Regions from separate parts of the Sphingomonas sp. ABOLE genome, predicted to be linked through region 2. Evidence: riboswitches for the same ligand, from Rfam matches in the RefSeq annotation. Region 2 holds a riboswitch; the other holds the start of a gene.
What was found. A riboswitch is a leader RNA that binds a small molecule or an ion and turns the genes downstream of it on or off. The one in region 2 is predicted to bind glycine.
Positions count from the first base shown of each region.

Region 1 (5,506 bases), on a different contig from region 2:
GCCTTGAGTGCCGCCACGTCGACCCGGCCTTCCGGCGTCGCGGGGATGTCCTCCACCGCGAAGCCGGCGAAGGCCGCCGTCGCCGGGTTGGTGCCGTGCGCCGATTCCGGCACCAGCATGATGCGGCGCGCGGTCTCGCCCTTGGCGTCGAGCGCGGCGCGGATCGCCAGCACGCCGCAGAGTTCGCCATGCGCGCCGGCCTTGGGGCTCATCGCCACCGCCTGCATGCCGGTGAGCGTGATCAGCCAGTGCGCGAGCTGGTCGATCGCCTCCAGCGCGCCCTGCACGGTATCGACCGGCTGCAGCGGGTGGATGTCGGCGAAGCCCGGCAGGCGTGCCATCCGCTCGTTGAGGCGCGGATTGTGCTTCATCGTGCAGCTGCCCAGCGGGAACAGGCCGAGATCGATGGCATAGTTCTGGCGGCTGAGGCGGGTATAGTGGCGCACCGTCTCGGGCTCGGACAGGCCCGGCAGGCCGATGGCCTTCGAGCGCTCCATGCCCGCGAGGCGCGACTTGCCCGCAGGGGCCTCACCGAAATCGACGCCGGTGGTGTCGGTGGAGCCGATCTCGAAGATCAGCGCCTCTTCCAGCATCAGCGCGCGGTTGCCGGTGTACGTGCCCTCGGCGCTCTCGCCACCTCCCGACGGCGTGGTGGGGCGCCAGCCCGACGGATTGATCGTGCTCATGCCAGCACCTCCTCGAGTGCGGAGGCAAGCGTCTCGACGTCCTCCTCCGTGGTGGTTTCGGTGACCGCGACGACGAGGCCGTTCTGCAACTCCTCGACGCCCGGATAGAGGCGGCCGAGCGACACGCCGGCCAGGATGCCCTTGTCGGCAAGCTGGCGGACGACGGGGCGCGCTTCCTTGGACAGCTTCAGGGTGAATTCGTTGAAGAACCGGTCGGTGACCAGCTCCACCCCGTCCACGTCGGCGAGGCGATCGGCGGCGGCGCTGGCGCCGACATGGTTGAGCTCGGCGAGCTGGCGCAGGCCCTTCTCGCCCAAGAGCGTCATGTGCACCGACATGGCGAGCGCGCACAGCACCGAGCTGGTGCAGATGTTCGACGTCGCCTTTTCGCGGCGGATATGCTGCTCGCGGGTGGAGAGCGTCAGCACGAAGCCGCGCTTGCCGCTGGCGTCCACCGTCTCGCCACAAAGGCGGCCCGGCATCTGGCGCACCAGCTTTTCCGAGCAGGCGAACAGGCCGACATACGGCCCGCCGAATTGCAGGCCGACGCCGAGCGACTGGCCCTCGCCGACGACGATGTCCGCGCCCATCTCGCCCGGCGCCTTGATCGCCCCCAGCGCCACCGGCTCGGTGACGACGGCGATCAGCAGCGCCTTCTTGGCGTGGCAGGCCTCGGCCAGCGCCGACATGTCCTCGATGCGGCCGAGAATGTCCGGATACTGGACGACGACGCACGAGGTGTCGGCGTCGATCGCGTTGATCAGGTCGAGCGTGTCGGGCTCGGGGCTCAGCGTCGGCACGCCGGTGACGAGCTGATCGCCGGTGAAGCGCGCCATCGTCTTGGCGACCGAGACATAATGCGGGTGCAGACCGCCCGAGAGGATCGCCTTGCCGCGCTTGGTGACGCGGCGCGCCATCGAGATCGCTTCCCAGCACGCGGTCGAGCCGTCGTACATCGAGGCATTGGCGACGTCGCAACCCAGCAGCCGGGCGATCTGGCTCTGGAACTCGAACATCATCTGCAGCGTGCCCTGCGCGATTTCCGGCTGGTAGGGCGTGTAGGCGGTGAGGAACTCGCCGCGCTGGATGAGGTGATCGACCGAGGCCGGCACATGGTGGCGATAGGCCCCTGCCCCCAGGAAGAACGGCACCTCGCCGGCGGCGAGGTTCTTGCGCGCCAGCGCGGTCATGTGGCGTTCGACCGCGAGTTCCGACGCATGCATCGGCAGGCCGGCGATCGGCCCGCTCAGGCGGGCGCTTTCGGGCACGTCGACGAACAGATCGTCGATCGACGGGGCGCCGATCGTGCCAAGCATTGCCTGACGGTCGGCCGGGGTAAGGGGCAGGTAGCGCATCGACTGTCCTACTCTACCTCCCGCAAATGGGAGGGATTATGGGGTGGGATGATCCCGTGAAGGGTGGCAATCCCATCATGCTTTCGTTCCTCCCCCTCGAGGGGGAGGATAGCGGAGCTTGGCGCTTCAGCGCCTAGCGCAGCTTGGAGAGGGTGAGCGGTTGCCTGAGCAACCGCTCACCCTCTCCCTCCCACTGCCTCCGGCAGCGGGCCCCTCCCTCCCCCCAGGAGGGGGAGGGGCTAATAAGAGATCACAGCTTGGCGACGAACGCCTGGTACTTGGCCTCGTTCATCAGGCCTTCCAGCTCGCTCTCGTCGCTGAGCGTCATCTTGAAGAACCAGCCTTCGCCTTCCGGATCCTCGTTCACCAGCGCGGGGTTGTCGGCGAGGTCGCTGTTGCCCTCGACGACGGTGCCCGACACCGGCGCATACACGTCCGACGCCGCCTTGACGCTCTCGACGACCGCGGCATCGTCGCCCTTGCTCAGTTCCTTGCCCTCGTCGGGCACTTCGACGAACACGATGTCGCCGAGCTGGCTCTGGGCATATTCGGTGATGCCGACCGTCGCGACGTCGCCGTCGACTTCGATCCACTCATGGTCTTCGGTAAAATAACGGCTCATGTCACGCTCCCTTTCGGACATAGCGGTGGGGGACGAAGGGCATCGCAACGACCTCCGCGGAATGCTGCTTGCCCCGCTGGACAAGCGTAATCTTGGTACCGGCCGCTGCAAGGGCCGAGGGCACATAGGCCATCGCGATCGGCTTCTGCACCGAAGGCGCGAACCCGCCCGAGGTGACCTTGCCGACCTCGGCGCCCGAGGCATCGACCACCGCCGCGCCCTCGCGCACCGGCTGGCGGCCCTCGACGATCAGGCCGACGCGCTTCATGGCGCTGCCCTGCTCGCGCTCGGCGAGGATGCGCTCGGCACCGGCGAAACCGCCCTCTTCGCGGCGGCGCTTGGACAGCGCGAAGCCCAGATCGGCGGCGACTGGCGTGGTCTCCAGATCGAGGTCATGGCCGTAGAGCGGCAGGCCGGCCTCCAGGCGCAGCGAATCGCGCGCGCCCAGGCCGATCGGCTTCACCTCGGGCTGCGCGGTGAGCGCGTCGGCGAACGCCTCCGCCGCCTCGCCCGGCAGCGAAATCTCGTAGCCGTCCTCGCCGGTATAGCCCGAGCGGCTGACCCAGAGCGGGTTGCCGTTCCATTCGAACGCGGCGGCTGTCATGAACACCAGCGTCTCGACGCCCGGCAGCACGCGTGCGAGCGCGGTCACCGCCTCCGGCCCCTGCAGCGCCAGCAGCGCCTGATCCTCGAGATGGTTGATCGTCACTTCGTCTGGCAGGAACTCGCGGAACACGCCCAGATCGTCCCACTTGGTCGCGCCGTTGACGACCATGTAGATCGTGCCGCCCTCGATCTCGAAGGCATTGTCGGCGGGCAGCCGGGTCATCATCAGGTCGTCGTGAATGCCGCCTTCTTCGCTGAGCAGCAGCGAATAGCGCATCCGGCCCTCGCCCAGGCCCTTCACGTCGCCCGGCAGCAGCTTTTCGAGGCCGGCGTCGAAGTCGACGCCCGAGAAGAGCAGCTGGCCCATATGGCTGACGTCGAACAGCCCGGCATGTTCGCGCGTCCAGAGATGCTCGGCCATGATGCCTTCATACTGGACCGGCATGGCATAGCCCGCGAACGGCACCATCCGGCCGCCGCGCGCGCGGTGCCAGGCGTCGAGCGGCAGCGTCTCGATCGGCAGGTCGGTGGCGGTATCTTCGGCGGCTTCGCTCATGGGGCACTCCGGGCATCAGGGTTTCAACGGCGCGCGTGGAGCCGAAGCCCTTCGCAACACCATCGCCCCCTCTGTCACGGAACCTGAGAGCTTTCGCACGGGTGGTACCCGGCTTACCCCTTCGGTGGAGCCCGGCCTCGGCGGCCGTCTCGCTTTCCAGAGTGTCGTGGCCTGCGCGGTCCTCGGTGCCTGAGAGATTCCGGGGCGGTTGCTCCTTCGGCGATCCGGCGAACCGGATTCTCTCCCGCGCATGCCCATGCCGGTTGCCCGGCATCGACGTCCGCGAGCCTTGGCGGGACGGCTGGCGCGAGTCAATCGGGATAGTGGTGATTTTAGATCCTCCCCGGAACGGGGAGGGGGACCATGCGCAGCATGGTGGAGGGGCCGCCGCGCCAGCGGCGGTAGTTCTGCGTTGGCAGCGCAACCGCGCCTGTCGGCGCGCCCCTCCACCACGCGGCTTGCGCCGCGCGGTCCCCCTCCCCGTTCCGGGGAGGATCTTAACGTAGGATCACCGCGTCGCGTTGTACTTGAGCTGCTCGTCGGTCAGCTGGAAGCCCACCAGCGCCTCGAACGTCGCCGAGAGCACCGCGCGACGCACCGACGGATCGCTCAGCGGATCGGTCGCCGCCGATTCCTCGCCTGCCTTGCGCTTGGCGGTCAGGCGGCGACGGACCTCGTCGGGGAGCGTCGCGGCGGCGTGCGAGACGCTGCTCGTCGCCGTCCCCACGGCGCTGGCGCGGAGCTGGCCCGCCTCGAAATGGAGCGTAACGTTGGCGACACGCTTCGCCTCGACATTGGTCCCGCCGCGCACCACGGTGAGGAAATAGGGCAGCACCACGTCGCGTGCCGGACCGGCATCGCGGCGGCGGGCCAGGACGTCGAACTTGACGTCGGTCACCACCTGCGCGCCGGCATCGTTGCAGGTCGACTGGATGTTGGTGATCGTCGCCACCACGTCGATCGCGCTCGCCTCGCGGCTGGTCGCCGGATCGAACAGCGTCACGTCGCCGGTGCCGGCCGGAATCGCCACCGTCGGGCAGGCGGTGCGCACCGCGCTGATGCCGCCTTCGGTGATTTCGCCGGTGCGGGCGCAACCGCTGGCGGCGAGCAGGATCAGGGCGGGAACGGTGAACTTAGGCACAGACAAGGGAGGGCAACCTTTCGAACCGAACAGCCGCCCCCCATCTGCGACGAGACGGGGACCGGAACGGCGCGCACCATAGGAACCGCCTTCCGCCCGCGCAAGCAATCGCGTAGAGGCTCCACCCGATGGCAAACACCGAAAAGCGTCCCCTGGAGCTGCTGATCGCAGCGCCCCGCGGCTTCTGCGCCGGCGTCGACCGCGCGATCCGCATCGTCGAACTCGCGATCGAGAAATATGGCGCGCCGGTCTATGTCCGGCACGAGATCGTCCACAACAAGTTCGTCGTCGAGAATCTGCGCGCCAAGGGCGCCGTGTTCGTCGAGACGCTGGACCATGTGCCGGACGGCGTGCCGGTGGTGTTCTCCGCCCACGGCGTGCCCAAGGCGGTGCCGCACAAGGCCGAGCAACGCGGGCTTTCCTATCTCGACGCGACCTGCCCGCTGGTCTCCAAGGTCCATCGCCAGGCCGAGCGCCACGTCGCCGCCGGGCGCCACATCCTGTTCGTCGGGCATCAGGGCCACCCCGAGGTGATCGGCA
Region 1 is NZ_QQWY01000018.1:39,271-44,776, reverse strand. It holds gene gcvPB (aminomethyl-transferring glycine dehydrogenase subunit GcvPB) at 1-686, opposite strand, end outside; gene gcvPA (aminomethyl-transferring glycine dehydrogenase subunit GcvPA) at 683-2,041, opposite strand; gene gcvH (glycine cleavage system protein GcvH) at 2,292-2,663, opposite strand; gene gcvT (glycine cleavage system aminomethyltransferase GcvT) at 2,665-3,825, opposite strand; glycine riboswitch at 3,992-4,082, opposite strand; gene CA234_RS12675 (hypothetical protein) at 4,334-4,966, opposite strand; gene ispH (4-hydroxy-3-methylbut-2-enyl diphosphate reductase) at 5,095-5,506, shown strand, end outside.
Region 1: linked by a shared signal. The riboswitch ahead of gcvT (glycine cleavage system aminomethyltransferase GcvT) and the one ahead of CA234_RS03445 (L-serine ammonia-lyase) in region 2 are both predicted to bind glycine.

Region 2 (5,506 bases):
CACCTATCTCGACGCGACCTATCTCTCGTTCCCGGCGGCGCCGTGCTACACCCAGCAGGGTCCGGCGCAGGGCTGCATCACGCAGGGCAAGCTTAGCTATCAGGTGCTCACCGGCACGCGGGCGATCCAGGCGCCCGAATGGAAGGGGTCGATGGCGATCGACTATAGCCCGGCGCTGACCGAGAAGCTGAACGGCGTGCTCGTCGGCAGCTGGCAGTATCAGTCGAGCGTCTATTATGCGGCGCGCGATCCGGAGACCTTCCAGCCCGCGTTCAGCATCTTCAACCTGAGCGCCGGCGTGCGCGACCACAAGCGCCGCTGGGAAGCGACGCTGTTCGTCAACAACCTGTTCGACAAGCAGTATTTCCCGGCGCTGGTCAACTCGGGCGGCAATTTCGGCAAGCAGATCGCCACCCAGTCGGTCCTGCCGCGCGATTTCCGTCGCTATGCAGGCCTGCGCTTCGGTGTAAATTACTGATGCACACGCGGGAGGGCGGGGGCGATGCCTCCGCCCTCTCCATCAGGAGAGGGGACCGAATGATCGGCAGAATTGGAATCGCGGCCGCAGCATGCGCAGCCGCGATTTTTGCGTTTCAGGGCCACGCGCAGCAGGCACCGGCACGGCCCAGCGTCGACGCGCCGGAGCTGGCGGCGCTCGGCAGCTACGGCGTCGGGGTGGCCGATCTCGAGTTCGTGGAAGCGGGCCGGGCCGATCCGCTACAGGGCGCCGACAAGCCCGCGATCGTCGACCGGCACATCCCGATCAAGCTCTGGTATCCGGCCGCGGCAAAAGGCGCGGGCACCCGCTATCGGACCGCGCTGCCGGGCGAGAAGGGCAGCGACGTGCCGTTCGAGGTGCCGGGGCTCGCCACGCCGGGCGCGGCGGCCGCCAAGGGGCGCTTCCCGCTGGTGATCCTCGCCCATGGCTATAGCAACACCCCGGAGGTGCTGTCCTGGCTCGGCGAGAACCTCGCAAGCAAGGGCTATGTCGTGGTCGCGCCCGCCTTCCGCGATCCGCCGATCACCATCCGCACGCCGGCCGCGCGCGCCGGACCGTTGACCAGCCGCCCGCTCGACATCGCCTTCGTCGCTGCCGAGGCCCAGCGCCGGGCGCAGGCCGGGCAGGGGGCGTTCGCCGCCGCCGATGCCGCGCGCACCGCGCTGATCGGCTATTCGATGGGCGGTTACGGCGTGCTCACCGCCGCCGGCGCGCCGCTCGATCCGGCGGTGGCGGGCGCGACGCGCGGCGTGCTCGCGCCCTATGTGGCCGGGGCGGAGAAGGCGGAGCGCCTCAAGGTCGCCGATCTCAAGGCGGTGGTGGCGATCTCGCCCGCCAGCAACCTCTACGGCACGCCGCTCTGGGCCGCACCGGGCGTTGCGGCGATCCGTGCGCCGACGCTGTTCATCGTCGGCAGCCAGGACCATGTCGTCGGCTATGATCCGGGCGTGCGCACGCTGTTCGACCAGGAAGTGCATGCCCCGCGTTACCTGCTCACCTTCCGCGAGGCGGCGCACAGCATTGCGCTGATCGGCGCGCCCCCGGCGATGCGCGAAAGCTTCTGGGACCTGGACTGGTTCGAGGACGCGGTGTGGCGCAAGGACCGGCTGATGGCAGTGCAGGCGCACTTCATCACCGCGTTCCTCGATCGCTATGTGAAGGGCGAGGAAGCCAAGGCCGCGTACATCGACGGCTTGGTGCCGAACTCGAACGACGGCAAATGGCAAGGCGCGCCCGGCGGCCGCTACGCCGGGTTCAGCCCCGGCGCGCCGGCCTCGACGATCTGGAAGGGCTTCCAGCCCAGCCGAATCTCGGGGATGAACTTCGAGTTCAAGCCCGCGCAGCCCTGAGCCCGGTCAGCACTCGACGACGTTGACCGCCAGGCCGCCCAGGCTCGTCTCCTTGTACTTGGAGCGCATGTCGAGGCCGGTCTGGCGCATCGTCTCGATCACCGCATCGAGCGAGACCTTGTGCGTGCCGTCGCCGTGAAGCGCGAGCATCGCGGCGTTGATCGCCTTGACCGCGCCCATCGTGTTGCGCTCGATGCAGGGGATCTGCACCAGCCCGCCGATCGGATCGCAGGTGAGGCCGAGATTATGCTCCATGCCGATCTCGGCGGCATTCTCGATCTGCGCGTTGCTGCCGCCCAGCGCCGCGGCGAGGCCTGCCGCCGCCATCGAGCAGGCGACGCCCACTTCGCCCTGGCATCCCATCTCGGCCGCCGAAATCGACGCCTGGCGCTTGTAGAGGATGCCGATCGCCGCGGCGGTGAGCAGCAGGCGGCGCGCCCCGTCCTTGGTCGCATTGCCGACGAAGCATTCGTAGTAGCGCAGCACCGCCGGGATCACCCCTGCCGCGCCATTGGTGGGAGCGGTGACGACGCGGCCGCCGGCGGCATTTTCCTCGTTCACCGCGAGTGCCCAGAGGCTCACCCATTCGAGCACCGAGGCGGGCTCGACGCGGGGGCCGCGCGCGATCAGCTTCTGGTGGAGCTTGCGTGCGCGGCGGGGGACTTCCAGGCCGCCGGGCAGGATGCCGTCCTGCGCCATGCCGCGATCCATGCACGCGTTCATCGCATCATGGATGCCGTCGACAAAGGCGAGCGTCGCCGCATCGTCGCGCCAGCCGCGTTCGTTGGCGAGCATCAGCCCGGCGATGTCGAGCCCGAGCTCGTCGCAGCGCTGCAGCATCTCGCGGGCGCTGGCGAAGGGATGGTTGGTACCGGCGGAAAGGCCTGCCGCGGCTTCCTCGCCCTCGCGCCGGATCGCGCCGCCGCCGACCGAATAATATGTCCGCTCCAGCACCGCGCCGTCGATCAGCGTGGCGCGCAGCTTCATGCCGTTGGGATGGCCGGGGAGGAACTGGCGCTTGCGGAACTTGATGTCGGTTTCGGGATCGAACGGCACCAGCGCAGTGCCGCCAAGCCGCAGCCGGCGCTGCGCAGCGATGTCTGCTAGCATCGGCTCCACCGCATCGGGATCGACACCCTCGGGCCGCTCGCCCGCCAGCCCCAGCACCACCGCGCGATCGGTGGCGTGGCCCTTGCCGGTCAGTGCCAGCGAGCCGAACAGCTCGCAGCACAGCTTGGTGACGCTCCGCCCGTCGGCGATTACCCAGGCGGCGAAGTCGCGCGCGGCGCGCATCGGCCCCACGGTATGCGAGCTCGACGGCCCGATGCCGATGGTGAACACGTCGGTGATGCTGATCGGCCCTGCATTCGGCCCGACGCCTTTGGTCGCCACGGAACCCGTCTCCTGAAACACTCGGTTGCGGGCCCCTTCTGTCCGTTTGCCTGAGATCGCTATCCCGTCGGCGGGCGCGCGCGGCGCCACTCTCCAGAATGTTGTGGCCGGAAGGTCCTTTTGCCTGAGAGTTTCCGGGGCGGTTGCTCCTTCGGCGATCCGGTTGCCCGGATTCTCTCCCTTTCCGACAGCGTGTGTTTCGCCGTGCGGCCGCGCGCTGTCAAACGCTGATTGGGCGAAGGGCTTCCAGCGCGGGCAGCAGTTCGGCGAAGGAATCGATCACCGCCTCGGCGCCGAGCGTGGTCACCGGCACCTGCGAGAAGCCGAAGCTGCACGCGATCACGGGGACGCTCGCCGCCTGCGCCGCCTGCACGTCGTAGATCGAATCGCCGACGAACGCCGCCGGGTCGCCGCAGCGCCGGACCATCTCCAGGATCGGCGCGGGCGAAGGCTTGGCGGTGCCGGGGCCGAGCGTGTCGCCGCCGATCACGGTGGTGAAGCGCGGGAGCAGGCCGGTCGCCTCCAGCAGCGGCAGGCTGAGCGCCTCCAGCTTGTTGGTGACCACCGCCAGCTTGATGCCCTGCGCGGCCAGCGCATCGAGCGCGTCGAGCACGCCGGGATAAAGGCGGCTATGCTCGGCGATATGGTCGCCATAGGTCGCGACGAAGCGCGGATAGACCCGTGCCACCACCGCCGCATCGCCGCCGCCTGTCGCCGCGACCGCCTGCTCCAGCAGCTTGTGCACGCCGCGGCCGACCATGGACAGGATGCGGTCGAGCGGCAGGGCCGGCCGGCCGTCCTCGGCGAGCACGCGGTTGAGCGTCGCGGCAAGGTCGCCGCTGGTATCGAGCAGCGTGCCGTCGAGGTCGAATCCGATGGTCCGGAAGGGCAGGGGCATGGCGTGCCGCATGGCAGCATCGTGCTGGAAAAGCCATGTCCAGCGTGGCAGGGGTTGCACCCCATTTCGACCGGAGACTGGCCACGTGACTGCACCCATCGCCGCGATCATCCTCGCCGCCGGCAAGGGCACGCGGATGAAATCCGATACCCACAAGGTGCTGCACCCGATTGCCGGACGGCCGATGCTGCTCCACCTGATCGACAGCGTGAAGGCGCTGGGCGCCGCGCGCGAGGTCGTGGTGGTCGGCGCCGGGCGCGAGCAGGTGGAGGTTGCCGTCACCCCACTGGGCGCGGAGACGGCGCATCAGGCCGAGCAGCTCGGCACCGGGCACGCCGTGCTCCAGGCCAAGGACGCGCTGGCGGGCTTCGACGGCGACGTGCTGATCCTCTATGGCGACGTGCCCCTCGTCACCACCGCGACGATGCGGCGGATGGTCGAGCGGCTGCATGGCGCGGACCAGCCCGCCGTCGTGGTGCTCGGCTTCCGCCCGGCCGATCCCGGCGCCTATGGCCGGCTGATCATCGAGGGCGGCGATCGCCTGTCGAAGATCGTCGAGTACAAGGACGCTTCGCCGGAGGAGCGCGCCGTCACCCTGTGCAATTCGGGGCTGATGGCGGTGCGGGGCGCCGATCTGTTCGTGCTGCTCGACCGGCTGAAGAACGACAACGCCGCCAGCGAATATTACCTGACCGACATCGTCGAGATCGCCAATGACGACGGCCGGGTCGCGGCGGTGATCGAGACGGGGGTCGCCGAAGTCACCGGCGTCAACAGCCGGGGCGAACTGGCGGCGGTGGAGGGGGCGTGGCAGCAGGCTCGCCGCGCCCGTGCCATGGCGGAGGGCGCGACGCTGATCGCGCCGGAGACGGTGTGGTTCGCCTACGACACGCAGATCGGCCGCGACGTGACGATCGAGCCCAACGTGGTGTTCGGCCCCGGCGTCACCGTGGCCGACGGGGTCGTGCTGCGCGCGTTCAGCCACATCGAGGGCGCAACGATCGCCAGCGGCGCGATCGTTGGTCCCTATGCCCGGCTGCGCCCCGGTGCGGTGCTGGAGACGGACTCCCATGTTGGCAATTTCGTCGAACTGAAGAACGCGGTGCTCGGCAAGGGCGCCAAGGCCAACCACCTGACCTATCTGGGCGATGCCAGCGTCGGCGCCGGGGCGAACATCGGCGCGGGCACGATCACTTGCAATTACAACGGCTTCCTAAAGCAGAAGACGGTGATCGGGGCGGGCGCCTTCATCGGATCGAACAGCGCGCTGGTGGCCCCGGTGGCGATCGGCGACGGCGCGATCATCGGCGCGGGATCGGTGATCACCCGCGATGTCGAGGCCGATGCGCTGGCGGTTACCCGCCCGGA
Region 2 is NZ_QQWY01000003.1:185,930-191,435, forward strand. It holds gene CA234_RS03435 (TonB-dependent receptor) at 1-478, shown strand, start outside; gene CA234_RS03440 (dienelactone hydrolase) at 538-1,848, shown strand; gene CA234_RS03445 (L-serine ammonia-lyase) at 1,855-3,240, opposite strand; glycine riboswitch at 3,343-3,432, opposite strand; gene CA234_RS03450 (HAD-IA family hydrolase) at 3,461-4,138, opposite strand; gene glmU (bifunctional UDP-N-acetylglucosamine diphosphorylase/glucosamine-1-phosphate N-acetyltransferase GlmU) at 4,224-5,506, shown strand, end outside.